Regions from separate parts of the Planococcus notacanthi genome, predicted to be linked through region 1. Evidence: riboswitches for the same ligand, from Rfam matches in the RefSeq annotation. Region 1 holds a riboswitch; each other region holds the start of a gene.
What was found. A riboswitch is a leader RNA that binds a small molecule or an ion and turns the genes downstream of it on or off. The one in region 1 is predicted to bind S-adenosylmethionine.
Positions count from the first base shown of each region.

Region 2: it holds a riboswitch for S-adenosylmethionine, as region 1 does, so the genes downstream of both, QMA01_RS10590 (methionine ABC transporter ATP-binding protein) here and sat (sulfate adenylyltransferase) in region 1, are expected to answer to the same signal.
Region 3: it holds a riboswitch for S-adenosylmethionine, as region 1 does, so the genes downstream of both, metK (methionine adenosyltransferase) here and sat (sulfate adenylyltransferase) in region 1, are expected to answer to the same signal.
Region 4: it holds a riboswitch for S-adenosylmethionine, as region 1 does, so the genes downstream of both, QMA01_RS09830 (methionine ABC transporter ATP-binding protein) here and sat (sulfate adenylyltransferase) in region 1, are expected to answer to the same signal.

Region 1 is NZ_JASDCQ010000004.1:394,024-401,224, reverse strand. Features, by position in the region: gene QMA01_RS15255 (MarR family winged helix-turn-helix transcriptional regulator) at 1-97, shown strand, start outside; gene QMA01_RS15250 (CarD family transcriptional regulator) at 174-689, opposite strand; gene QMA01_RS15245 (hypothetical protein) at 882-1,094, shown strand; gene QMA01_RS15240 (YehS family protein) at 1,293-1,808, shown strand; gene QMA01_RS15235 (NAD(P)-binding protein) at 1,843-2,475, opposite strand; SAM riboswitch class I at 2,736-2,842, shown strand; gene sat (sulfate adenylyltransferase) at 2,978-4,141, shown strand; gene QMA01_RS15225 (SLC13 family permease) at 4,160-5,938, shown strand; gene cysC (adenylyl-sulfate kinase) at 5,950-6,552, shown strand; gene cysQ (3'(2'),5'-bisphosphate nucleotidase CysQ) at 6,552-7,201, shown strand, end outside.
Region 2 is NZ_JASDCQ010000002.1:610,215-617,415, reverse strand. Features, by position in the region: gene metX (homoserine O-acetyltransferase MetX) at 1-267, opposite strand, end outside; gene QMA01_RS10600 (O-acetylhomoserine aminocarboxypropyltransferase/cysteine synthase family protein) at 280-1,572, opposite strand; SAM riboswitch class I at 1,673-1,789, opposite strand; gene QMA01_RS10595 (glycerol-3-phosphate acyltransferase) at 1,924-2,565, shown strand; SAM riboswitch class I at 2,690-2,804, shown strand; gene QMA01_RS10590 (methionine ABC transporter ATP-binding protein) at 2,940-3,971, shown strand; gene QMA01_RS10585 (methionine ABC transporter permease) at 3,961-4,611, shown strand; gene QMA01_RS10580 (MetQ/NlpA family ABC transporter substrate-binding protein) at 4,652-5,485, shown strand; gene QMA01_RS10575 (M20 family metallopeptidase) at 5,514-6,719, shown strand; gene pepT (peptidase T) at 6,830-7,201, shown strand, end outside.
Region 3 is NZ_JASDCQ010000001.1:1,502,481-1,509,681, forward strand. Features, by position in the region: gene QMA01_RS07345 (aldehyde dehydrogenase family protein) at 1-833, shown strand, start outside; gene QMA01_RS07350 (iron-containing alcohol dehydrogenase) at 858-2,075, shown strand; gene metK (methionine adenosyltransferase) at 2,134-3,342, opposite strand; SAM riboswitch class I at 3,543-3,655, opposite strand; gene pckA (phosphoenolpyruvate carboxykinase (ATP)) at 4,068-5,657, shown strand; gene QMA01_RS07365 (alpha/beta hydrolase family protein) at 5,719-6,501, opposite strand; gene ytkD (RNA deprotection pyrophosphohydrolase) at 6,482-6,940, opposite strand; gene QMA01_RS07375 (Dps family protein) at 7,007-7,201, opposite strand, start outside.
Region 4 is NZ_JASDCQ010000002.1:468,097-475,297, reverse strand. Features, by position in the region: gene QMA01_RS09840 (MetQ/NlpA family ABC transporter substrate-binding protein) at 52-882, opposite strand; gene QMA01_RS09835 (methionine ABC transporter permease) at 895-1,566, opposite strand; gene QMA01_RS09830 (methionine ABC transporter ATP-binding protein) at 1,556-2,569, opposite strand; SAM riboswitch class I at 2,638-2,739, opposite strand; gene QMA01_RS09825 (carbon-nitrogen family hydrolase) at 2,791-3,579, opposite strand; gene QMA01_RS09820 (pyridoxal phosphate-dependent aminotransferase) at 3,666-4,829, shown strand; gene lepB (signal peptidase I) at 4,903-5,436, opposite strand; gene QMA01_RS09810 (SEC-C domain-containing protein) at 5,702-6,721, shown strand; gene QMA01_RS09805 (hypothetical protein) at 6,787-7,008, opposite strand.

The DNA.
Region 1 (7,201 bases):
GCTAAAAGTTCAGTTGGAAAATAAAGTCGCTGAGAAAATCGGCCCCGATCACATGGAAATCCTCAAGGACATTTTGAAATCCGATTGGGGTATTTAGCCGAAAATTCGAAGAACGCCCTGCTTCATCAATCGGTTGATGAAGCAGGGCGTTCTTGTATAGTGAAAAGCAGTTATTACACGACCGGAAGAGGTTCATCTTCCTTGATCATGTCATTGATTTGTTTATTGATTTCCTCAAAACTGGTGCCAAGCGCACGTGCCAGTTCTTTGAAAAGAATGATTTGGGTATTGTTTAAAAGTTTATAATCGCGTTCATAGAGCGTCTTTTTCTCTAGTTGCGTTTCGAACTTCTTGCGCATCAGCGTGTTGACGACTCTCGCAATTTCCATGCGTTCTCCCGTATTGATAACTTCAGAATATTTCTTTAAGCGGGAGTTTGGATGGTTGGTCCACTCGCCTCCAGGCTGCTTGAACGTTTCAATGATTTCAAGGGCTTCTTCTTTTTGAAGAAGTTTCAGCATGACAACTTTTTCGTTGTCGACTGGTGTACTGATGGTCACTCGGGTATTCTCCAAAGGATGCAATTTGTAATACTGCTTGGTGACGCCAGAAACGGTTACGTCCTGAATATCGTCAATTCTACATAAACCATGGGCGGAATAAATGATGTGATCTCCAATAGTGAACATTTTTTTCCTCCTCAACTTATCTCAACTAAATTCATCATAACATAAAAAACCTAAATTGTAAACTAGGTTGACAATTTAATTGGATGTATCTATAGACACAGAAAAGACAAAAATAAAGGGTTAAAAAGGTTTAGAAAAGGGAAACTAGAAAAGAATAGGTTAGTTGGTCATCAAAGCGGAGGTCACAATAAAATGAAGAGTGTAGAAGAAGCGAAGCAATTGATCATTGCGGAAAAACTGAGGCATTATAATGAACGGTTTGCGGATATTGAACGGGACCTGCAGTTTTTTTATGATGAATCATTAAATGACCCTGAATCCCTGGAAATTATTACGGTTCTACAGGATAAAGTAAAGCAATTAAAAGACATTAAAAATAAAGAAAATCAAGAGACAGCGATATAAAGCTGTCTTTTTTTGCTGTCTTTCCGGAAGCCTGATGAACTGTGAATTATGTGCTATTATTAGGGATGGATTTATCCCGCTTTACGGTCAGTGAATCAACTAACAATCAGTGGGGGATGAAGAAAACCCCCACTGATTGAAGTTTCTCTTTATAGTGGATAAGCATTCATTACTGGAAATCAACAGGAGGCAAAGAAAATGGATAATAATGATTTATTGATCAGATTGCGTTATGCACTGGATATAAAAAATAACGATATGGTCGAGATTTTTAAATTGGGCGGCATTGATTTGAGCAAGGACGAAGTGCTGAAAGTGCTGACGAAAACACCTGAAAGCGAAGAAGAGGATGACAGCATTTGGGCCGAACAAGATAACGATGACTACATCCGAGCGGATGACCATCTGTTTGAATCGTTTTTGAATGGCTTCATCATTTTCAAGAGAGGCCGTCAGGAGCCGAAACCAGGGCAACCTGAATTCCCGGAATCGACAAACGAGCGTTCCAACAACTTGCTTTTGAAGAAAGTGAAAATCGCTTTGCAGCTGAACAGTGAGGACATGCTGGAGATTTGGGATTTGGCAGGCGTCACGGTGACAAGAGGCGAGCTGGGTGCATTGCTGCGAAAAGTGGGACATAAAAACTATAAAGAATGCGGAGACCGCTATGCGCGCAATTTCTTGAAAGGCTTGGCGATCAAGTACAGAAGTTAACGCTCTTTATCAGCTCAAAAGGACTTGGAATGAATTATTCCAAGTCCTTTTTATTATTCATCAAAAGCCGCAATTCCCGGAGTGACGCTTCTTGTGACGCAACTTGTAAAAAGGATTCATCCAGAAAGCCACGGAGGTATTCTTCTTTTGCGTTTTTTGAAATTGTTGTTTTCTTGAGAAGCTGCCTTGCTTCAAAAAGAAAATCTAGGTATTGTTCATAACTTTCATCAAACTGAGACTTCAGATCTTGCTTGATTTTCTTTGCAAGCATCGGGCTGGCGCCGTTTGTAGAAACTGCGATGCTCAATTTTCCCCTTTTGACATGAGCAGGGAAATGGATATTGCCAGCCTCCGCTTCATCAGAGGCGTTCACTAGGCAATTGGAAGGTGCAGCTTTTCTGGACTCTGCGTTTGTAGCCGGATCATCGGTGGCGATGATCATCATGAAAGCCTCTTCGGCATCCGCTGGCTCGAAACATTTCTGCTTCCAGAGAATTTTACCTTCATCATCCCAAGCGATTATGGCAGGATCGGCCACCGGACTGATGACCAACAGCTCTGCTCCACTATCTATCAAACCACTCAGCTTGCGCTTCGCGATGCGTCCTCCACCTACCACAATCACTTTTTTTCCTTTCATTTCAATCATGATCGGAATCACCGTCATCTTCTCCGCCTCCTCAACTCTTTTAATATTACCAAAAATAATCTCTATGCGTTTTGTGGCCGCTATTCAATTCATCCTGGTAATTCAGATCTCATTTTTTCATTAGAAAAATATTTTTTATCCATCACCTGTTGATAGACTAACTTTTCTGTATAGAAAAAAATAAAAAACTTAAAACATAGTTTGACACTAGGAATAGTCTATTATATACTTTGTGAAATCAAATATTTCAAACAATTCAAATGAAAATTGAATATGCGTTCTTATCAAGAGAGACGGAGGGATTGGCCCTTTGATGTCTCAGCAACCCTCCTTTAAGGAAACGGTGCTAACTCCAATAGGCTTTCAATAGCCTAGAAGATAAGAAGATCGTTTTGTTTTTTCGGACCTTCTTCTTGTCGAAGAGGGTCCTTTTCTTTTTGTCCGAACGCCTTGGAGATTTGGTTTCAGAACGTTTTTGAAATAGACGGCACTACATAAAACTAACCTTGGAGGTAATGAAATGACAAGCAAAGCACACGGTGGAGATTTGGTAAACAGACAGGTGACGGGCAGTGAAAGAGAAAAGGCATTGAAAAATGCAGAGTCGCTTCCTTCTTTATTCATTTCGGATTGGGCAATCTCGGATTTGGAATTGATCGGAATCGGCGGCTTCAGCCCATTGACCGGCTTCCTCGGCCAAAAAGATTATGAAAGTGTGGTACATACATCCCGTCTCAGCAATGGAACGGTTTGGAGTGTTCCAATTACGCTATCGGTTACGGCAGAAGAAGCGGACAGCTATCAGGTCGGGGATGAAATTGCTTTGAAAGGCGAAGACGGCGTCATTTACGGAACAATCGAACTGACGGAAAAGTACGCATATGACAAGCAATTGGAAGCACAGAAAATTTACGGAACAACAGAAGAAGCACACGCCGGTGTGAAGAAATTATACGAACGCGGCGATGTTTACCTAGCTGGTCCGATTACTTTATTGAATCGACCAGACCACAGCGAATTCGAGGAATTCCACTTGGACCCAGTTGAAACACGCCAGTTGTTCCAGGAACTTGGCTGGAAGACGATTGTCGGTTTCCAAACGCGCAACCCCGTGCACCGTGCACATGAATATATTCAGAAAGCAGCACTTGAAGTAGTCGACGGCTTGTTGTTGAACCCGTTAGTCGGTGAAACGAAATCAGATGACATTTCAGCGGCAGTCCGGATGGAAAGTTACCAGGTCATTTTAAAGCATTACTATCCGGCAGATAGAGCACGCCTCGCGATCTATCCAGCAGCAATGCGTTATGCAGGGCCAAAAGAAGCGGTTCTTCATGCCATTGTCCGCAAAAACTACGGCTGCACGCATTTTATCGTCGGCCGCGACCATGCAGGGGTCGGTGACTATTACGGCACATACGAAGCACAGGAGTTCATCAGCCAGTTTGAAGAAGAACTGGGCATCCAAATCTTTAAATTTGAGCATTCGTTCTACTGCAATGCATGTGAGAACATGGCAACAGCCAAAACGTGCCCGCACACTGCAGAAAACCACGTCCATTTAAGCGGTACGAAAGTGCGCGAATTGCTTCGCAACGGAGAAAAACCGCCAAAACAGTTTTCCCGTCCGGAAGTAGCCGATGTACTTATTAAAGGCTTGCGGGAGACCGTAACAAGTAACTAAATTGAAGGATGGTTGCCCATGTCAGTCTCAATGGTTTTTGTGCTAATTGTCATCATCGCTATGGTCAGTGCGCTCCTTTTTGAAATTGCCCGCCCAGATATGATTGTGTTTTCGGCATTGGTGGTTTTGCTGCTGTCTGGAATTTTAACGACAGAAGAAGCGTTGCGCGGCTTTTCCAATCCGGGAATGCTGACCATCGCCTTATTGTTCATCGTAGTCGGGACTGTACAAAAGCATGGCCTAATCGACCAGATGATGATTGGCTGGCTGAACAAGGGCAAAAGCCTGAAAGGTTCACTGTTCCGTATTTTTCTGCCGCTTCCGTTAATCTCTGCTTTTTTGAATAACACGCCGATTGTCGTGACACTGACCCCATTATTGAAGAAATGGTGTGAAGAAAGGAACATTGCACCATCAAAGGTTTTAATTCCTTTGTCGTATGTAACGATTTTAGGAGGGACCATCACGCTGATGGGAACTTCAACGAATCTGGTAGTCCACGGTATGCTGATCGATTATGGGCTTCCTGGATTTTCACTGTTCCAATTGGCGATTGTCGGCATCCCCATCACTATTGTCGGCTTGATCTATCTATTCACCATCGGCAATATGCTTTTGCCCGAGAATAAAGGATTCAGCCAACAGGTGGCTGAAGATTCCCGGAAATACATTGCTGAAATGGTGGTGGAAGAAACCTTTCCACATATCAACCAAACAGTGGAAGAAGCTAAATTACGTGATTTAAAGGGATTGTACTTGATAGAAATCATCCGGAATCAGACACGGATTTCGTCGGTCAGCTCCAAAACGGTCATCCAGTCTGGAGACCGCTTAATCTTTACCGGGCTCATTGCCACCATCGCAGATCTCCAAAAAAGAAAAGGTCTGACCTTAAAGACGGGTACAAACCTCCAATTGGATGACTTGAAAAACGGCAATACGCAGCTTGCAGAAGCTGTCGTTTCCCATGAATCGTCGCTATTGTCAAAAACCATCAAGCAATCCCAGTTCCGCTCACGCTTTGATGCAGGTGTAATGGCCGTTCACCGCAATAACGAGCGCATCAAAAGCAAAGTCGGCGATATCATTCTGCGGCCGGGCGATACTTTGCTATTGCTCGCCGGCAATGGGTTTGTGGAAAAGTACCAGCAATCCAACGACTTTTATGTAGTGTCTTCTATGAAAATGCCTAAGGCACTTGAGGAAAGCCGCTTGGTGGGCTGGTTTTCATTACTGGTACTTTTGGGGGCAATCGCCTGTGTCATTGTCGGTTGGTTGAGCATGTTCAAAGCCATGGCATTGGCTGTGCTGATTTTGCTGGTGACCAAGTCGGTTTCAATGGACGATGCAAAAAACGACGTGCAGTTCAATGTGCTGCTGCTGATCGCCAGTGCATTCGGGGTAGGAGCGGCCATGACCAAAACTGGTCTGGCGCAATGGGCGGCGGATGGCTTGTTGGCAATCGGACAGCCGTTCGGCCTGCTAGCTATTCTGATTTTAATTTACCTGCTGACCAGCATCTTTACAGAACTGATCACCAATAGCGCTGCGGCTGTCCTGATGATTCCAATCGGCATTGAAATGGCCAGCAACCTGCAGCTTGATCCCATGGGCTTCGCAGTGATCATCACGATTGCTGCCTCTGCAAGCTTTATTACCCCAATCGGTTATCAGACCAACTTGATCGTCTATGGGCCAGGCGGCTACAAATTCATGGATTATGTCAAAGTGGGCACGCCACTCAGCATTCTGGTTATGTCGGTGACCATCGGAATCGTTTACTATTACTGGTTTTAGGAGGAGAAAAGATGACCAAATCAACGAATATTGTATGGCATGAATCAAGTGTCACAAAAGAGGACAGACAAAAATTGAATAACCACAAAAGCGGGGTGCTGTGGTTCACCGGGTTATCGGGATCAGGAAAATCGACGGTATCTGTGGCCCTGGAAAAAGAGATCCACGCACTTGGAATCCGTACCTATCTATTGGATGGGGATAATGTCCGCCACGGATTGAATAAAAATTTGGGATTCAGCCCGGAAGACCGGACAGAAAACATTCGCCGCATCGGTGAAGTTGGAAAACTGATGAGTGATGCAGGGGTATTGACGCTATCGGCATTTATTTCGCCGTATCAGGAAGATCGCGACCAGGTGCGTGCCTTGCTTGAAGAAGATGAGTTCATTGAAATATACGTCAAATGCAGTGTGGACACTTGCGAAGACCGCGACCCGAAAGGCCTCTATAAAAAAGCACGAGCCGGCGAAATCAAAGGATTCACAGGCATCGATGCGCCATATGAAGAACCGGTGAATCCTGAAATCGTCATTGAAACCGACAAGCAGACTTTGGAAGAGTCGGTTCAGACAATTACAGATTACTTGAAGAAAGCAGGATATCTGGGCTGATGGCCAGTGGCATTGATCCAGTGAAATTGCTGGAAATCAGTCTTGCAGCCGGCAAAGAAATCATGGCGGTTTATGGACAGGAATTGATCATTGAAGCGAAGGCTGACGATTCACCACTGACCATTGCCGATCAGCGGTCGCATCAGACCATTGAAAGAGGACTGCAGATTGCCTACCCAGACATACCGGTTCTCAGCGAAGAGGGCAATAAAATCCCTTATGAAGAGCGGAAAAACTGGCAGCGTTTTTGGCTGGTGGATCCACTCGACGGCACGAAGGAATTCATCAAACGCAATGGTGAGTTCACCGTCAACATCGCTTTAATAGAAGAGAACTATCCGGTTTTGGGTGTGATTTACGTGCCGGCCATGGATGTTTTCTACTACGGTGAAGAAAACAGCGGCGCATTTAAATTGGAAGCTGCTTCAGCTCGAAAGTTTGAAAAAACCGATGAATTATTCGAGGGAAGCATTCTGTTGACTGCAAAAAAAGCTTTAGACCGGACTCGAATCGTAACAAGCCGTTCGCATATGTCCGCTGAAACACAGGAATTCATCGATCGGATAAACGACGATAGCCAACCAATCGAACAGATATCGGCAGGCAGTTCACTGAAGTTTTGTCTGGTAGCAGAAGGGGGAGCGGATTA
Region 2 (7,201 bases), on a different contig from region 1:
TGGGCCTGTTGATCCGTGGCTGCCTCCCAACACGTTAAAAGTGATCACTTGAAAAACATCTGTATCCACCGGCTTGCCTGGTCCGATTAACCCTGCCCACCATCCCGGGTTTTCTTCGGATCCTATTGCATATTGATCGCCCGTCAATGCGTGGCAGACCAGCACAGTTGGAGCATTTTCATCTCCATGACGTTCGTATGCCAGCTCTACATGATTTATCGTCTTCGTTGAATCCAGGGTTAATGAGCCAATGGATACTGTCGCCATTCAAATCCCTCCTTAAACGTTTTCCAAAACTGCGGCCTGAATGGCCTGCTCCAAATCGGCGATTAAATCTTCCGGATTTTCCAAACCGACCGATAAGCGGATCAATTCTTCCGTTACACCCGACGATTTCAGCTCTTCATCATTTAACTGCTGATGTGTAGTTGAAGCCGGATGGATGATCAACGACTTGGCATCTCCTACGTTCGCAACATGGGACCAGAGAGCCACACTGTCGATTACTTTGCGGCCCGCCTGCCGTCCGCCTTTGATGCCGAAATTGACAATCGATCCGAAACCGTCATTTTTCAAGTATTTTTTAGCCAATTGATGTGATGGATGATCTTCAAATCCAAGGAAGTTGACCCATTCGATCTGCGGATGCTGCTTCAAGTAGTCTGCAACAATTTGAGCATTGCTGCTGTGTTTCGGAATACGCAGGTGCAAAGTCTCCAGTCCTTGGAGCAAGGCATGTGCACTTTCCGGGCTCAATGAAGGACCGAAGTCACGAAGCAGCTGGACACGCAGTTTTGTCGCAAATGCAGCATCCGGTACATCGATGCCATAACGCAATCCGTGATAGCTTTCATCCGGCTGTGTGTAATTCGGGAAACGTGGATTGTCCCAATTGAATTTTCCTGCATCCACCGCAACACCGCCGATGGTCGTGCCGTGTCCACCAATCCATTTTGTAGCGGAATGAATGACCACATCAGCACCGAACTCGATCGGGTTGCTGCCATATGGTGAAGCAAATGTATTGTCAATCAATAAGGGAAGCCCGTTTTCATGGGCGATTGCCGCTACTTTCTCTACATCAAAAACGTTCAGGCTCGGGTTGCCGATAATTTCTCCGAATACCGCTTTTGTCTTATCGGTGATTGCCGCTCTAAAGTTTTCAGGATTGGTTGCATCAACAAATATGGTTTTAATGCCGTAACGCGGCAACGTATTGGCGAATAAATTATAAGTGCCGCCGTACAGGTTGCTGTCCGCTACGATTTCGTCTCCTGCTTCAGCAATATTTAAAATGGAGAACGCAATTGCCGCCATTCCTGAAGATAATGCGACTGCAGCAGTCCCGCCTTCCAATAACGCCACGCGCTGTTCAAATACATCAACTGTCGGATTCATGATGCGTGAATAGATATTGCCGGTGTCTTTCAGGCCGAAAAGGTCTTGTGCATGCTGCGTATCTTTAAACACATAAGAAGTGGTTTTGTAGATCGGCACCCCTCTCGATCCTGTTGTTGGATCCGCCTGTTGTCCGCCATGCAGCAATAAAGTTTCTGGTTTTAAGTTTGTCATTTTCTATTCCCCCTAATTTTTTTATTCATGAAAATCACCGAAGAGGACAGCAAAAAGCCCCCTTCGCTAAGAAGAGGGCCGTAAATTACGGAGTTACCTCCTCTCATCTGTCAGAACCTATCGTTCGGTTCTGTAGGAATTAGCACCTTTCCAGACATGGTCGTCTGTTGGTTGCCGGGCATCACAGGGCCTATCCCTCCGCCACTCTTGATAAGAGTTATTAAATTTAGTTTTTAGTCTTGTTGAGAAGTATAAAAATTTTAACAAGGTTTGTCAACCCTATTAGTCAAAAAATTTTGAAACCTTGTTTCTTCCCAAACGTTATCTTCTAGTATAGAAGGAGGAATGAATATGCTTGGATGGGTTCTGCTGTTGTTTATCGCAGGCTATGGAATCGGTTGTTTGCACGGTTCCCTCGCAGCACAATTTTTATCTGGGGTGAATGTCAAAAAAGAAGGCGTCAAAAATTCCGGTGCTTCCAATGCCGCCATCGTGCTGGGTTGGAAATACGGTTTGCTGGTTGCTTTGATCGATATTATTAAAGGCTTTGCCGCTGTCGCAGCTTGTCGTTTTCTGCTGGAAAAGGGTGCCTTTTCCCCCGAAATCATTTGGACTTTTCTATTTATAATAGGTGCCGGTGTCGTATTCGGCCATAATTTCCCATTCTATATGAACTTCAATGGCGGCAAAGGCACGGCTTCGGTGATCGGTGTCATGCTGGCACTGGACTGGAAGCTCGGGCTGGTTGGCCTGGCACTGCTCATCGGTGTTTCGCTTGCGACCAATTATTTGGTCATTGGTGTACTGGTCCTTTACGCAGTCTATTTTGTTATCGCTTTCGGTCCTGCCGTCGGACCATGGCCATTGCTGACAGCTTGTGCCTTATTTGCTATGGCCATATGGAAACATAGCGAAAATATTATTCGAATAAAAAATGGAGAAGAGAAGAAAGTTTCCTCCATTTTCAAAAAGAAACCAACAAAACCAGTCTGAAAGCGGTTCCAAACTCATTATTCTCTTCATTTCAAAGATTGTGAAATAAATATCAATAATTCCCTTGACTTTTTTGTTATTTCACCATAAAGTAAGAACCACGAATCGAATAGCATACATCACTTTCTTATCAAGAGAAACCGAGGGACAGGCCCTAAGACGTTTCGGCAGCAGATTTGTTTAAAAGCAAAAACTGTGCCAACTCCTGCAGATGCTCTAAAGCATTTGGAAGATGAGAATTAGATGGTTTCAACAGGAGCCCTCTTTTTTCTTATGGATGAGAAAAAAGAGGGCTCCTTTTCCATTTTCTCAGAAGAATGTGAGACACCGTCGATTTAATAAGATCCATTACAGCATGAGGAGGTTCAATCACCATGATTCAATTCGAAGGCGTCGCCAAGACCTACCAATCCGGGAAACAAGAAATCCATGCCTTGAACGGGATTGATTTGACCGTCGAAACCGGCGAGATTTACGGAGTCATCGGCTTTAGCGGAGCCGGAAAGAGTTCATTGATCCGCACCGTGAACCTGCTTGAACGTCCTTCTGCAGGACGCGTCTTAATCCAAGGGAAAGACATTTCCACTCTATCCAGCAAAGAAATCCGAACCATCCGTAAGGACATCGGCATGATTTTCCAGCATTTCAATCTGTTGAGTTCAAAAACGGTTTACCATAATGTCGCGATGCCATTGCTGCTCGCTAAGACATCGAAAAATGAAATTGATGAACAAGTGAAGCAACTGCTGGACTTTGTCGGACTGGCCGATCAGGCACAAAAATATCCCGACCAGCTGTCAGGCGGACAAAAGCAACGCATCGGCATTGCCCGAGCGCTTGCAACCAACCCTTCCGTTCTGTTATGCGATGAGGCAACATCAGCGCTCGACCCCCAAACGACCAAGTCGATTTTGGACCTATTGCGCAAAATCAATAAAGAATACAATATCACCATCCTGCTCATTACTCATGAGATGGGAGTTATCCGGGAAATTTGCGATAAAGTGGCTGTGCTTGAAGCAGGAAAAGTGATCGAACAAGGCAGCGTCTTCGACATTTTCTCAAATCCGCAGCAGCCGACCACCCAACGGTTTGTCCGTTCTGTCATGAACGATGAACTTCCGGAAACCCTGCTTGCGCAAATCCGCAATGCCCAAAGCGATAACGCGATCTATCGACTGCAGTTTACAGGAAATTCCGTCGGCCAACCGTTCATGTCCCGTGTCTCGCGTGAATTTAAAGTTGACTTGAACGTGCTGTTCGGCAACATCACCGAGTTGCAAGGTGTTCCATATGGCAACTTGATCGTCGAATTTGCCGGCGAACCTAGCGAAATCCAATTGGCTTTGTCCTCTATCCGGAAAAGCAATATTGATATAGAGGAGGTCAATGATTATGTCCGTTAACTACGATCAGATTTTAGAAGCTTTATGGGAAACCATTTACATGACCGGCGCGGCATTCGGCTTTTCCCTATTGATCGGCTTCCCGCTTGGCATCCTGCTGGTGGTCACCCGCAAAGGCCATCTGCTGGAAAATGAACCGGTTTCCAAAGTATTGAATATCGTCATCAACATATTCCGCTCAGTTCCATTCATCATCTTGATGGTTGCCATCATTCCGTTGACTCGCCTGATCGTCGGCACGTCCATCGGAACTGCAGCCGCCATCGTCCCACTGGTCTTTTACGCAGGACCTTATATTGCAAGACTTATCGAAAACTCCTTGTTGGAAGTTGATAAAGGGGTCATCGAGGCAGCTCAAGCCATGGGAGCCACGCCGATGCAGATCATTTTCCGCTTCCTCATTCCTGAGGCTTTGAGTTCACTGGTTCTGGCCTTGACCATTGCGATTGTCGGCCTGATCGGAGCGTCCGCAATGGCAGGCGCTATCGGGGGCGGAGGCCTTGGCGATTTGGCCATCACTTACGGTTACCAACGATTCGATACGCTTGTGATGTTCATCACCGTCGCAATTCTCGTCGTACTCGTACAAGGCGTCCAATCGCTCGGCAATGTATTATCACGAACTGTCAGACGCAATTAAAAAATAAAAATAACCTAGAAAAAAACTGGAGGAATTACTCATGAAAAAAATTACAGCATCCGCATTATTGGCAGTTTCAGCTTTGGTCTTGGCAGCTTGCGGAGACGACAGCAGTTCAGAAGGAAACACGAAAGTGACGCTTGGCATCAGCGGTTCCGATACTACTATCTGGGATTACATTGCTGATAAGGCAGAAAAAGAAGGAATCGATTTGGAGATTCAAACCTTTTCTGATTATGTCGCGCCGAACCTGGCACTTGCCGAAGGCGAACTTGATTTGAATGCATTCCAAACTATTTCTTACTTTGATGAATTCGTCACAGAACACGATATCGACATTGTTCCGATCGGTTCTACGGTAATTGCGCCGATGGGCCTGTATTCCGATAAATATGAGTCGATTGACGAAATTCCTGAAGGCTCCCAAATCGCAATGCCGAACGAAGCCACCAATATGGGCCGTGCCCTGTTGCTGCTTGATGAAGCGGGATTGATCACGCTTTCTGAAGATGCCGGCCTTACCGGAACAGCAGAAGATATCATCGACAATCCAAAAAACATTGAAATCATGCCGATGGTTTCCGGCCATACCCCTCGTGCTTTGCCGGATGTCGCAGGATCGGTCATCAATAATGGTGTCGCAGTTGATGCCGGCTTGAATCCGACAGAAGATCCGATTGCCGGTGAAAGTGATACAGCTACCCCTTATATCAACTTGATTGCCGCAAATGCGGAAGATGCCGATAATGAAGCTTACTTGAAAATCGTTGAATTGTATCAGCAAGAAGACACAGCTGATTTCATCATCGAACATACAAAAGGGGCTCAGATTCCGACTGTCGTGACAGTTGATGAACTGGTCGATTACCAATAAAACAAAACCTAACTTAGGAGGAGTTCCAATGACACTTATCAAGGAAGCAGTCCAATCCATTTCCCAGTCCATCGATTCCAAGAGCGAGATTTACATTGAAACAAGCCAAGCGATCCACGCAAACCCGGAAATCGGCAACCAAGAGATTTTCGCCAGTTCGTTATTGATTAAACGGCTTGAAGACGCTGGATTTAATGTCGATAAAAGTGTCGCCGGGCATTACACTGCTTTTTTTGCCAGCAAGGAAAGCACACTTCCCGGTCCGACAATTGCTTATCTTGCCGAATATGATGCACTTCCTGGAATTGGCCACGCCTGCGGCCACAATATCATTGGAACAACCAGCGTTGCTGCGGCTATCGCACTCGCAGAAACCTTAGAGTCAACCGGCGGCCGTGTGGTTGTTCTTGGAACTCCTGCAGAGGAAGGCGGGCCAAACGGCAGCGCCAAAGGCAGTTTTGTCAAACACGGCCTGCTCGAAGGCATTGATGTTGCTTTGATGCTCCATCCTTCAGGGAATTCAGCTGTCACAGGCCCTTCTCTTGCAGTCGATCCCTTGGAATTCCATTTTTACGGCAAACCAGCCCATGCAGCCGGCTCGCCTGAAGAAGGCATCAATGCGTTGGATGCAGTGCTTCAATTGTTCAACAGCATCAATGCATTGCGCCAACAACTGCCATCTGACGCTCGGGTTCACGGAATCATCACCCATGGCGGCGATGCACCGAACATCATTCCGGAATACGCAGCTGCCCGTTTCTATATCCGCGGAGATTCCTGGAAGAAAACATCGGATACAGCCCGCAAGATCCGGGCGATTGCAGAAGGCGCTGCTCTGGCAACCGGTACGACCGTGAAAATCGAACGGTTCCAGAATGAAGTACGTGATTTGGTCATCACCCCTGCTTTGGATGCAGTTGTCCGCAGCGAACTCGAAGCACAAGGCGAGACGGTGGCAGATTCCCGCATTTCCGGCCTTGGTTCCACCGATGCCGGCAATATCAGCTACGAAGTCCCTACTGCCCATGGCTACATCAAAATCGGCCCTGAAAGTTTGATTGCCCACACCGAAGATTTCCGTGAAGCCGCTAAATCTGAGGATGGTGACAGAGCTTTGATCAAAGGCGCTAAAGCCTTGGCCCATACCGGCTATCGCCTTCTGACAGAAACTGTTCTTCTGGATCAGGTGAAAGCTGCACATGCCGAAGCCGTGAAAGCAAAACAAGAGAAGTAATGGAGCGATGTCCTGAAGGGGCATCGTTTTTTTATTTGTGTCCAGAGTTTTCATCATTTTCCTGCTTCATGCTAAAATATGATTAGCACTTAATTTAGGAGGAATTTTACATGTTGGAAACCTTGATCGAACGGCTGGTCCGTTATGCAAAAATTGATACACAATCTGATTTCAATAGCGAATCCACCCCTTCTACCGCAGGGCAATGGGACCTGCTTCATGAACTGGAAAAGGAAATGAAAACAATCGGACTTACGGACGTCGGCATGGATGAAGCCGGGTATCTGTTCGGTACACTGCCTGCCAATACAGATCGGGAAATTCCGGTCATCGGTTTCCTAGCACATGTTGATACCGCAACAGACTTTACCGGAAAAAACGTCAACCCTCAACGCATCGACAATTATGACGGCCAAGATATCCCGTTGAACGACAGCATTGCGATGACAGTATCGGATTTTCCGGCGCTTAAAAATTACGTC
Region 3 (7,201 bases), on a different contig from region 1:
TTACCGGTTCAACTGAAGTCGGGCGCAATATCATGAAAATCGCAGCCGAATCAATCAAGAATATCACCCTCGAACTAGGCGGCAAGTCGCCTAATATTCTGTTGGAAGACGCAGATCTTGAAATCGCCTTGCCCGGCAGCCTGTTCGGTGTCTTTCTCCATTCGGGCCAGCTATGCGAATCGGGCACTCGCCTGTTTGTTCCAGACTCGCTCCATGATGTCGTGGTCGAAAAACTTGCCGAACTGACAAAAACGCTGAAGCTTGGCAATCAATTGGAAGAAACGACTGCTATGGGCCCCGTCATCTCACAGCGGCAGAAAGAGACCATTCTTTCCTACATTGACACCGGCATTAAGGAAGGTGCCCGGCTAGTCTGCGGCGGAAAAGAAGCTGTAGTTGAAGGGTTTGAAAACGGTTATTTTATCGAGCCGACTATTTTTGCGGATGTCACCAACGATATGGCTATCGCGCAGGAAGAAATCTTCGGTCCGGTCCTGACAATCATCCGCTACAACGATGTGGACGAAGCCATTAAGATGGCCAACGACTCAATCTACGGCCTTGCCGGCGGCGTATGGACCCAGGATGTCAATAAAGCCTATGATGTTGCCCGCAAAATTAAAGCCGGCGTCATCTGGATCAATGACTGGCATATGCTGCGGAATGATGCGCCTTTCGGCGGGTATAAGCAAAGCGGCATCGGCCGTGAAATGGGCAAGTATTCGTTGGACGCCTATACGCAATTAAAACATGTCCATACTTCCATGGTGCCGGAACTTGAGCGCCGCCTTGCATTTGGACTGCTGTTTCCTGAAGGAACAAATGACCACTAATTTTAAAGATTGGGGTGACTCTCATTGATTACAACCTATTCGAATTTCGCATTGATGACCACTATCCACAGCGGCTCCAATACGAGGGCAATGATACCAGACCTATTAAATGGGCTTGGCGCCAAACGGGTCGTGCTCTTCAGCGACCAAGGACTGAAAGATGCCGGTATCGTTGATAAAGTAGCAGAGATATTCCGCTTGACACAAAACGGCACCGGCACTCAATTGGTCGGCATCTTCACCGACATCCAGCAGGATGCGGGCAGTGAATCTGTAAACCGCGCTATCCAGTATGCAAGAGAAATGGCAGCTGACTCTTTATTGGCTGTTGGAGGCGGCAGTGTCTTGGATACCGTGAAAGGCATCAAGTTTGCCTTACACCACGGATTGACCGACATCAAAAAAGCGATCCCGGGCGGTTTGGCACATTATACCTGGCCAGAAGCTCAATTTATTCCCATTCCGCATATCGCCGTTCCGACCACTGCCGGGACTGGTTCGGAAGTATCGCCGATTGCCGTAATCTACAATGAAGAAAAAAAGGTCAAAACAAATATTATTCACCCCTTCATCAGCGCCAATATGGCTGTTCTGGATCCTGATCTAACACTCGGCTTGCCACCGTTCATTACGGCTTTTACCGGATTTGACGCATTGACACATGCCATTGAAGCGCTCGCGTCACCGACAGCAACTGGATTTACCGACGCCTACGCGCTTCAGACCATCCGGATGTTCGAAAAAAACATTGTTGAAGCAGTCAACAATGGCAGCAATATCAAAGCACGCATGGAAATGCTGCAGGCCAGCACCATGGGGATTACTGCTTTCAGCTTCGCGCTGAACGCCATTCCTGTCCATAACCTGGCTCATGCATATGGCGCTCTATACCGCATTCCACACGGACTTGCGAATGCCGTTTTCCTGCCTCATGTTATCGAGATGATTCCAGCCCTGTATTTGCCGAAAATCGACCAGCTGGCGCAGGCCTTAAATGTGGACATTCGTGACAAGTCTCCACAAAATTTGCTCGAGGAAGTAGTACAGAAAATCCGCGATTTGCAGGAAGAAGTAGGCTTACCGAAAGATTTTTCGAAATACAATATTCCTGACGATTCACTGCCGACCACTATAGCGGCAGTCCAGTCAGATCCTGCGGCTATGAATTTTCCACTTCCCGCTGAATTGATAGAAGCGATAGGCAAACGTGTTGATAAACTGCAGACCAGCTCCACTTCATAAAACAGAAAAAGAACGGCCAGGCATCGCTGCCTGGCCGTTCTTTTTTATTGTGTGCTAATTAAATACCAGCTTCTACGCCAGCTTGTTCTTTAAGGATTGCTGCTTTGTCAGTACGTTCCCAAGGAAGATCAACATCTGTACGGCCAAAATGTCCGTAGGCCGCTGTCTGCTTGTAGATCGGGCGGCGCAGATCCAACATTTTGATGATGCCGGCAGGACGCAAATCAAAGTTCGCCCGTACCAAATCGGCCAATTTGTCTTCATCCACTTTGCCGGTGCCGAATGTATCGAAAGCGATGGACACAGGATGTGCTACACCGATTGCATACGCCAACTGCACTTCGCATTTGTCTGCAAGGCCTGCAGCAACGATGTTTTTCGCTACATAACGGGCTGCATAAGCTGCTGAACGGTCAACTTTTGTTGCATCTTTACCAGAGAAAGCTCCGCCGCCGTGGCGAGCATAGCCACCATAAGTATCCACGATGATTTTGCGGCCAGTCAAGCCCGCATCTCCTTGAGGTCCGCCAATAACGAAACGACCAGTTGGATTGATGAAGTATTTAGTATCTTCATCGATCCATTTAGCTGGAACGACTTCATTGATGACGTATTCTTTGATATTGCGTTGGATTTGCTCCAGCGTTACTTCTGGGTGGTGCTGAGTAGAAATAACAATCGTATCTACACGAAGCGGTTGATTGTTTTCATCGTATTCAACTGTCACCTGCGTTTTGCCATCCGGACGCAAATACGGAAGAATTTCTTCCTTGCGCACTTCAGCCAAGCGGCGCGCCAATTTATGCGCCAATGAAATCGGCAATGGCATTAATTCTTCTGTTTCGTTGTTGGCATATCCGAACATCAACCCTTGGTCGCCTGCTCCGATATCGTCCATTTCTTTATCTGTCATTTGGCCTTCACGTGATTCAAGTGCCACATTGACTCCGGCAGCAATATCCGGCGATTGCTCATCGATCGCTGTAAGAACTGCACTTGTTTCTGAATCGAAACCATATTTAGCGCGTGTGTATCCAATTTCTCTTACCGTTTGTCTAACGACTTTTGGAATGTCCACATAAGTGGACGTAGTGATCTCCCCTGCTACTAAAACAAGTCCTGTCGTTACAGTCGTTTCACACGCAACACGTGCGTTTGGATCCTCGGTTAAGATTGCATCCAAAATAGCATCTGAGATTTGGTCACAGATTTTGTCCGGATGCCCTTCTGTTACTGATTCTGAAGTAAATAATCGACGGTTTTTCAAAAAATGTTCCTCCTTATATCCTGCGAGATTGCTCTCGAAATTGATACGGTACTCGTTTCCCATGTCAAGTCCGTTCCGGAATTTCCGGATTGAACTTCAAGCCGTCTGTGGCCTTTCACACGAGGATTAAGGGCATTCCATAAAAAAATCCCTTCACTCATTCGTCATGAGGAAAGGAGAATCATCATAAGCACCTTTCACTCTTATCATCCAAGGCCTGTAAGCCTTGTTTCAGGTTTGGCACCATCACTGCAGTTGCAGCAGGTTGCCGGGTTTCATAGGGCCTGTCCCCTCCACCAGCTCGGAATAAGAGTATCCGTTCAATTTTTCATCATACGGAAATAGTTCGGGGATGTCAACGATTTCGGCGAATAAAATGCTCAAATTTTATTGCTGAATGTTCTCATCCTACGCAGTGAACATTCGTGAAGTTCTTTTCCTATCGGCCAGGAAACTGCAATAATTTCTCATTGGGATTATGTGATTTCATTCAGCTCCTGTTATGATGGGAGTTAGCCCCATCTTTAAAACAATATGACCTTCGAATTTTCCAAGGAGCAACGGCCTCCGTCCTTCCCAATCCCCTAATATAGAACCTTATTTCAATATTTTTTCAATTCTGCAGCGAATTAGTATAGACTAATGAACCTAATGTGTTATACTAATGAACGAATATACATCCTCCCCATCGCCATGGGAATAACAGAAAAGGAAGGTACATATATATGACTTCAGTGAACTTTGCAAACGATTTGAAGGATCTTTTAACTGGCCCAAATGTACATGTTCAATTATCAGTGCCACAATTAGTGGAAGCAGCAACATCCCGCGGAGAAGCGGTTTTGACACGGGAAGGCGCTGTTAAAGCGGAGACTGGGAAATACACAGGCCGCTCGCCGAAAGACAAATACATGGTCGAAGAAGAAAGTTCTAAAAACAAAGTCGACTGGGGCAATGTGAACCGTCCGATTTCCAGCGAAGTGTTCGAAAACCTGTACGCTAAAGTGCTTAAACACCTAAAAGAAAAAGATGCGCTATACGTATTCAAAGGATTCGCCGGAGCTGACCACGAATCCCGTGTACCGATCCAAACAATCAATGAATACGCGTGGCATAACCTGTTTGCCCACCAATTGTTCATCCGTCCGACGGCTGAAGAATTGAAAACGCATGAAGCTGAATTCACTGTAGTCTATGCTCCTACATTCATGGCAGACCCTGCAGTTGATGGGACCGCTTCTGAAACATTCATCATTGTATCGATGGAACAACGCATCATTTTGATCGGGGGTACTGAATACGCCGGCGAAATGAAGAAGTCCATCTTCTCAATCATGAACTACTTATTGCCTGAAAAAGGCATTCTTCCTATGCACTGTTCAGCGAACGTTGGCCAAGACGGCGATGTGACTTTGTTCTTCGGCTTGTCCGGTACAGGCAAAACGACTTTGTCAGCTGATGGAGACCGTAAATTGGTCGGTGATGACGAGCATGGCTGGTCCGATAATGGCGTCTTCAATATCGAAGGCGGCTGCTATGCCAAAACCATCAACTTGTCACGCGAAAACGAACCACAAATCTACGACGCCATCCGTTTTGGTTCTGTCCTTGAAAACGTGGTAGTGGATCCGGATACACGCATCCCTGACTACAACGATGGTTCATTGACTGAAAATACACGTGCTGCTTACCCAATGCAGGCAATCGATAATATTGTAGACCCTTCAATTGCTGGACATCCGAAAACGATCGTCTTCTTGACAGCAGATGCATTCGGCGTCTTGCCTCCAATCAGCAAGTTGACGAAAGAACAGGCGATGTACCATTTCCTAAGCGGCTATACATCAAAATTGGCTGGTACAGAACGCGGCATTACATCTCCTGAAGCAACATTCTCTACTTGCTTCGGTTCACCATTCCTGCCGTTGCACGCAACGGTCTATGCAGAAATGCTCGGCAATAAAATCGATGAGCACAGCGTTCAAGTCTTCCTTGTCAACACAGGTTGGACTGGCGGCGTCTACGGAGTCGGCAGCCGCATGAAGCTTTCTTACACGCGTACAATGGTTCGCGCTGCCATCAAAGGCGAGTTGAACAACGTACCGACCGAAAAAGAAGCGATCTTCGGCCTCGAGATTCCTGTAGAAGTACCAGGAGTGCCGACAGAAGTATTGAACCCACGCAATGCATGGGCAGACAAAGAAGCTTATGACCAGAAAGCAACGGAATTGGCACAGAAATTCCAAGAGAACTTCCAAAAGTTCGGTACTGTCGCACCGGAAATTACTACACTCGGCGGACCACTTCAAAAATAAGCATATGTTAAAAAAACGTTCGGAGAAATCCGAACGGTTTTTTTGTTTGGATTCAGTTAAATCATTTTTTTTCTTGTTCACCCATCCACTTACAGACTGCTTGTACTGTTTGGCGATTTGCTGCCGGCGGAAAAAAATGTGTGTAATCCGGAAAATACCAGGTTTCGTGCGTCTGCCCATTCAGCTTTAATGCTTCTTCCAACAGAAAAGCTTGAGCCGGATAGACGTTTTCATCCTTCAGGCCATGAATGATCAAAAAAGGGGCTGCACTTTCCTCGATCCGCAACAAGGGATTGCGTTCTTCGTATTCAGCCAATGCTGTGTTGGGCGTCCCGCCATAGAGCCGTTTCATCATGCGCCGCATGTCCGGCCGCTCTTTATATGTCAGTACTGTATCTGTTACACCCGCCCACGTAACGACAGATGCAATATCCGGGCGAAGGATTGCCGTCCATAAAGCCATGATGCCGCCTCTTGAAAACGCCAGCAGATGCACGTTTTCGTTGCTGTAGTGCTTCAGGACATCGACTGCATGGACCGCATCCCACCGGTCTGCCCCCGCAAATTCATCACGGCCTTCACCACCCCGGTTGCCTCTGTAATAAGGCGCAAACACGACAAAGCCCTGTGCCGCAAATTGGGCGATCCGAGCAGGGCGCACCATTCCGATCGACTGGATGCCACCCCTTAAATACAAAATGCCGCTATAGTTTCCGGGCTCCTTAGGCTCTGCCAGCATGCCTTTTACCCTTAATCCTTCCGACCAATAAATAATTTCCGTCAAACGGACATGAGGATTCGGTGATGGATAAGGTTTCTTTTTATCAATCATTCCATTTTCCAAGCTGCTTCACCTTCTCTATTATTGTCTTCATTCCTTCGTCTTTCATCAAAAAACTGTAGCTGTCGTCCAACTCCAAATTTCCTGATAACACGATTCCTTGCGTTTCAAGAAGCGTGATCCGATCAATTTTTTCGATTTCCCCTGTAAAGACCGTTTTGCAAAAAGGAATTTCCGAAAAAACCACGTATTCTGCAAACCATTCTAGGTCCTTCAGATGAGCGCCCGTTTCTTCATAAACTTCCCTCATCGCCGCCTCCTGTAAACTTTCACCCGCTTCTACTTTGCCTCCGGGAAATTCCAGTCCGCGCTCATTATGCCGTGTCAATAGCCATTGCCCTTTGTAACGGCTGATCACCAACACATGCCTGCTCTCAATTGAGAAGCTGTTTTCTTCGAATGATAATTGACATAAATAGCCGTTTAAATCTGTATACTGCATTTTTTCACCCCGATGCCATAGGAAAAGCGTACACTAGAATTCAGTGTACGCTTGTATAGTTCTATTTTACTTCTTTTCACCCAGGAATGCTGATAACATCCAAGAATGTTTTTCGAGGTTCTGGTGAATAGCATTCAGCATATCTTCTGTCATGTCGTCGCCGTCTTTAGCCGCCAATTCCATGCCTTTTTTCAAAGATTTCATGATTTTGTCGTAGTCACTGACAACGGTATCAACCATTTCTTCGGCTGTTTCTTTTTT
Region 4 (7,201 bases), on a different contig from region 1:
AAAAAGCCGCTCCAGATTTTTTCGCTGGAGCGGCTTTCTGTATCGAAATTTTTATTCAGCCATCCATTCCGGCTTGCCGAATCCTTCAAATTCTTCATCAATGACTGCTTCAAATTCAGCCGATTCCACAATTTCCACTAAATCCTTTGCTAATTCGCTGTCTTCATTTTCTGCATTGACCGCCACTACATTGCGATATTGATCCGGCATGTTTTCAAGTGCCAATGCATCCAATAGATCCATTTCAGCAGCTATTGCAAAGTTTCCGGGTACAGCCGCCAAGTCAGAACCATCAACTGCCCGCGGCAATTGGCCTGCTTCGATCGGCTGAAATTCCAAGTTTTTCTCATTTGTAATAACATCTCTTTCGGACGCCTGCAGCACTTCAGCTTCCGGATCCAACTCGACTAAGCCTTCATCCTGCAGCATCAGCAAAGCACGTGCACCGTTGACCGGATCGTTCGGAATCGCAATGGTTGCTCCATCCTCAATTGCTTCCAAAGAATCGTATTGGTTCGAGTAGAGGCCCATAGGCGCTGTTGGCACCGTAATCAGTGCGGATAGGTCCATGCCATTCTCTTTTTCGAAGTTTTCCAGGTAAATCGTGTGCTGGAACAGGTTGGCATCAATATCGCCACCATCGAGTGCTACGTTCGGCTGAATGTAATCGCTGAACTCCACCAATTCCACTGTGTAACCCTTTTCTTCAAGTCCAGGCACAATCGCCTTGCTCAGCATGTCGCTGTATGGACCTGCAGTAGCCCCTAGTTTAATGTCCTTCGAAGCTTCTCCTCCAGTTCCTTCAGAGCCGCTTTCTTCTCCACTGCCGCATGCTGCCAAAGCCAATGCGCTTGCTGCTAAAATAAATCCTAATTTTTTCATGTCATTCTCCCCTTATCGTTTATCGATGGCTTTCGCCGTATAGTCGCCAGCTTGTTGAATCAATTGGACCAACACAATCAAAATGACAACAGTAACAATCATGATCGTATTATCGTAGCGGTAATAGCCGAAGCGGATGGCCAAATCTCCAATGCCTCCGCCGCCTACTACGCCTGCCATCGCAGAATAGGCGACCAGGCTGATGATGGTCAATGTCACCCCCTGGATAATGCTTGCTTTCGCTTCCGGCAGCAGAACGTCTTTGATGATCATCCATGGTGTCGCACCCACGGCAATCGCTGCCTCAATGACGCCTTTATCGATTTCACGCAGTGAGTTTTCCACAATACGTGCGAAAAACGGAATCGCCGCAACCGATAGGGACACACTCGCCGCAATCGGGCCAATGGTTGTTCCTGTAATAAGTTTCGTCAGTGGAATAAGTGCCACCAACAAAATGATAAACGGAATAGAGCGTACAATATTGACGATAAAACCAATCACAGCATTGACCGGCCGGTTTTCAAGAAATAAGCCGCGGTCTGTAATGAACAGCAAGATTCCCAAAGGCAGGCCGACAATCAAAGCCACTGCCAAGGAAATCCCGATCATTGTCAGTGTCTGAAAAAAAGCAGTCTGTATTTCGGGCCATAATTCAATAATTCGTCCCCATTCAACGCCCATTCGGAATCACCTCCACAATTGCCGATCTGCTTTCCATATACTTCAATGCATCCATGACGTCAGAAGAAGTCCCTTTCAACTCCATGATAAAAACGCCAAGCGGCCTTTCCTGAATGTACTCAATTGCTCCATGCAAAAAGTTTCCTTTGACCGGATAATTCTGCAGCATATCGGAAATTACGCCTTCTCCGGCCACTCCCCCTTTGAACAACACTTTCACTACTGTACCCGTAAATTCGCTCAACAGATGTTCCGGAACATTGAAAGAGACGACGCTGGAGATGAATTCCTTAGTCAATTCCTTTTGAGGATCTGCAAAAATGTCGTAGACCTGACCTTCTTCAATGACACGGCCACCTTGCATGACGGCCATGCGGTCACAGATTTCCTTGACGACATTCATTTCATGCGTAATCAGTACAATTGTGATGTTCAATTTAAGATTGATGTCTTTCAATAAACGCAAAATGGACAATGTGGTATTCGGATCCAGTGCCGATGTTGCTTCATCACATAACAAAACGGCCGGATTGTTGGCTAATGCCCGTGCGATGCCGACACGCTGTTTCTGTCCACCGCTCAATTGAGCTGGATAAACATCGCGTTTATCTGATAAACCGACCATTTCCAACAATTCCTCCACGCGGCCTTTCAGATTTTTAGATGGAGTGCCTGCAGCCCGAAGCGCAAAAGCGATATTTTCGTACACCGTCTTTTGGCTGATCAGGTAGAAATGCTGAAAAATCATGCCGATTTTCAAACGGGCTTTTCTCAATTTTTCACTGTGTAGTTTGGTCAAATCATTGCCATCTACTGTGACGCTGCCGGAAGTCGGCCGTTCAAGCAAGTTGATGCAACGGATCAGCGAACTTTTGCCGGCACCTGAATAGCCGACGATGCCGAAAATTTCACCTTTTCCGATTTCCAATGAAACATTATCCACTCCAGTGACGGTGCCATGCTTAGTTGTGTAAGTTTTCGTCAATTTCTCAATCTGTATCATAGCTTCCTCCCGCCAATAAAAAGATGCCTCTTTCATCAAGAAAGAAGCATCGAAAAATTTAGTTTCTCGACTTATCTTTCGGAACATTGGGTTCCGTTGGATTTGGCACCTTCCCAATCGGGGGTTGCCGGACGTCACAGGGCCTGTCCCTCAGTCTCTCTTGATAAGTTTAAGTTATTTAATTGAATTTTATGTTACAGGCATCCCCAGCGAGTGTCAATCTACTTTTTGAATTTTTCGTACAATTGCTCACGGCGATCGGCGAATACCGGAATGCGCTTCCGGACTTCCTCTACTTCATCCAAATCGATTTCTGCATAACCAATGCCTTCCTCTTTCTTCATATCCAAACGAACTTCTCCCCAGGGAGCGATCACCATCGTGCTGCCGCCGAATTCATTGTTTGGATCACTGCCGATACGGTTCGAGGCGACAATAAAAATTTGGTTTTCGATGGCGCGTGCCTGCAACAAGATGCGCCAATGATCAATCCGCGCTTCGGGCCATTCCGCTGATACAAATACAAGTTTTGCACCGTTCAGCGCCTGGGCACGGATCCATTCAGGAAAACGGATATCGTAACAAATGACGCCTCCGTATGTCTGATTATCCAATTCGAATGTGCCAAGTGTATCGCCTTCTTCAAGATGGATATGTTCATCCATTAAACAAAAACGGTGAGCTTTATCGTATTCCGAAACCAGCCCGCCGTCTTTGTCGACAACGTACATCGTATTATAGAATCCTCCGTTTTTTTCAGTCGAAACAGAGCCACCCACAATATTGACTTTATGCTCTTTCGCAAAACTTTTGAGCAATTCCACTGTCCGGTTTGTGCTGTCTGCCAATGTATCCAGTTCGGTCAATGCATATCCTGTATTCCACATTTCAGGCAAGACGATCGTCTCCGCTCCATTGCTTGCCGCTTCCGTTAAATAATCCAGGACCTTCCGATAATTCAATTCCGGCTGACCAAAAGCGATATCCATTTGAACGCATGCAATTTTCATTCGTTTCTCCTCCACTAGACAAGTTACCTTCAACTCTATAAGATTTGAAGTAGAAGTGCAATTATTTCGAAAATAAGGAGAATCACATGGACTTTTCAAAACGGCTCCAAAACTTGCCCACGCAGTTTTTCGCTTCACTGGTGGCCAAAACAAGCAAAGCAATCGCTGAAGGACGCGATGTCATCAATCTTGGCCAAGGCAATCCCGACCAGCCGACGCCCGATCATATTATCAAAGCCCTGCAAACCGCTGCAGCCGATCCAAAAACGCATAAATATTCACCTTTTCGCGGCATAGCGGAACTGCGTCAAGCCGCTGTGAATTTTTACAAACGCGAGTATGGTGTGGATATCGATCCTGACCTCGAAGTGGCAATCTTGGCAGGAACGAAAATCGGACTTGTTGAGCTGCCCTTGGCTTTGTTGGATCCAGATGATCTATTACTTCTGCCGAATCCCGGTTATCCGGATTACCTGTCGGGAGCCCCGCTTGCAGATATCGGGTATGAGCTGATGAGGCTGAATCCGGAAAATGGCTATTTGCCGGATTATGCCGAGTTGACTGGAAGCATCCGTTCACGTGCCAAACTGATGTATTTGAACTACCCGAACAATCCAACCGGTGCAGTAGCGACTAAAGAATTCTTCGATGAGACAGTCAAATTCGCCAAGGACAACAGCATTGCGGTTGTCCATGATTTCGCTTATGGAGCTGTCGGGTTTGACGGAAAAAAACCGGTCAGTTTCCTTCAATCTGAAGGGGCTAAAGAAGTTGGCATCGAAATGTACACTTTATCGAAGACTTACAACATGGCAGGTTGGCGCATCGGATTTGCTGTCGGCAATTCCAAAATGATTGAAGCCTTGAACTTGATCCAGGACCATTTTTTCGCCGGTTTGTTCCCTGCCGTCCAATTGGCTGCGGCAGAGGCGTTGAATGCCGACCAGCAATGCGTAGATGAATTGGTCGGCCTTTATGAAAAACGCCGCAACGTCCTGGTGGCTGAATGCGCGCGGATCGGTTGGAACATCAAAGCACCACAAGGCTCTTTCTTTGCCTGGCTGCCGGTTCCAGAAGGTTTCACCAGCGTGGAATTTGCCGACTTCCTTCTTGAGAAAGCAGATATTTCAGTTGCGGCAGGCAGTGGTTTCGGCGATGTTGGAGAAGGTTTTGTCCGTGTCGGATTACTGGTTGATGAAACCCGCATCATTGAAGCGGTCAATCGCATCGAAGCTTTGAAATTATTTTAGAGTGCATAAAGGACAGCGTCCCAATACGGGGCTGCTGTCCTTTTAAAAATTGAGAAGATTGTCCACATCTGATTCATTTCACAAAACCGATATGCTCGAAAGGCGACAACCTGATTTTCACTTCACCAAGGACTGAGTCTTTAGAAATAAAACCCAAAACCCTGGAATCCATGCTATTTAAGCGGTTATCCCCTAATACATAATAAGATTCGGCAGGTACGACAAATTCCTGGAAATCTTCAGTCAGCTGCATCAATCCTTCTTGCTCCGCCGCTTTCCGGTTCTTATCCAAATAAGGTTCCGCTTGGGGAGTGCCGTTCACATACAGCTGATCGTCTTTCATTGAAATGCGGTCTCCTGGAACACCGATTACCCGTTTGATGAAATTGACGCCATTGGGTGCTTTGAAGACGATCATGTCAAAATTTTCTATCGTATGAATCTTAAAAAGCATGACTTTGTCATTTTCTTCGAACGTGGGCATCATGGATTCTCCATGGACAGCTACCGGTTCAAACAGAAAATACCGTGATCCCAAGACGATAAGCACAGTCAAAAAGATGACCCGCATCCAGGAAATAAACTCTTTTACCGGATCTTCAAACACATCGTCCCCTCCTGCTCCTGCTTATTCTTTCTTAATTATAATACGCATGCCAATTTGTGCATACTTTCGATTCTCTAATACCTAATGAATCCCAAAAGTGTTTAAGATTTTTCCAGTCCGAATTGTCTGTTGCCCAACTCCTTATTCGGTACAGCATCAGCAGCCTTACACCCTTTTTCATACGGCCGATTCCCGTCTGAATCGTCAGACTTTTGAGCGTATCGCAATTTTATGTTACACTCAATAAAAAATGTAGGTGATTAGAATGGTAGGAAGAAATGATCCATGCCCATGTGGCAGCGGCAAAAAATACAAAAAATGTCACGGAAAACAGCAAACTGTATCCATCAATGATTTGGTGAATGATGAACTGTTCAAAGTACGCCAACAGTTCTTCTCGGAAAATCCAAACCAGGAACAACTTGCAGAATTCCGTGAACTTCAGCAAGAATGGCAGCCACGCTTGATGCAATCAATGGCTGAAAACGATGCACAGGCTTTCGTAATCGAAAACTTCCTGTTCATGAAAAAACCTGAACTATGGGAAGAATTCTTAGCGAAACAAATCGAACTTGCCCAGCGTCCTTCGACCAAAGAAGTGCTGGAAGACTGGAAAGACGTGAAAGTGTTCCTTGGCCAATATGTTAAGGGCGATGCGGAAAAAGCACAGTTCACCGATGTCTTTACAAACGAAACACTTGAAATGGCCGATCAGCCTCCAACAGATATGGAAAACGGGCAAGGCTTATTGGCCATCCTGCTTCCGGACTCTCGCGTGGGAGAAAAAGGTGTACTATTCCTCAACGGTTATTTGACGGTTGTCGGTGAATTCGCACCGTTCTTCGAGCAGTTGAAAGCTCAAATCGCTTCTGAAAATGCTTCGCAGGATGAAAGCTACCTGCGTGACAACTACTTAGCAGTTGTCGAACAAATCGTTAAGTATTCAACTGGAAGTGTAGAAGAAAGCATTCAGCTTTCTCCTGAACACGATTCTGTTATGGCAGAACTGGATAAGCATATTGAGCAGGCGGATTTTGATGAAGAGACCGTCAGCAATGTTACAAGCATCTTGAACAGCTATCTTGTCAGCCAGCAGCCGACTGTCCAAAAACCGGAAGCTCTTGTAGCCGGATATTGGAGATTCCTGCAGGACCATGAGCTGATCAAAGGCCCTATGCTATCTGCAAAAGATTTAAGCGAAAAATTCGGCGTGTCTTCAAGCACAATCTTGAAGCGTTCAAAAGAATTCGGAGCTTATTTCGAAGAATTGCTAGCAAAAAAATAAGCTTTAACCAGCTTGAGGGATTTTTCCTTCATGACTGCTAAAGCAGCAAAAAGGAGTAGCTTCGGCTACTCCTTTTTTTCATCGTCTTTTCTTCGGAATGTAATGAGGATGTACAACAGAATACCGGAAACCGCCAAAAATAAATAAAAGCGTATGAAGTAGATACGCAGCCATAAACCGTCGGTAAAGCCGAAAACAAAATTGGCCAGCGTCAGCAAAGACAGACCGAGTCCTGCAGCAAAAATCACCAGACCCAAAAGGCGAAGTACATTCAAAACCGATGCCATCCTCAATCACTCCCAACTGAAATTCAAGTGATGTATGTCTTCCCTTCCAAAATAGGAAGGAGTTCAGCAATTTAGGTTTTTGGCGTTTGTTGATAACTTACAGGGAATCATAACGAGTAACAGCAGAATTGTCCACAATCCTGCATTTTTGCATAAAAAACTCCATATTTTTATGCTTATACACAATAAACCA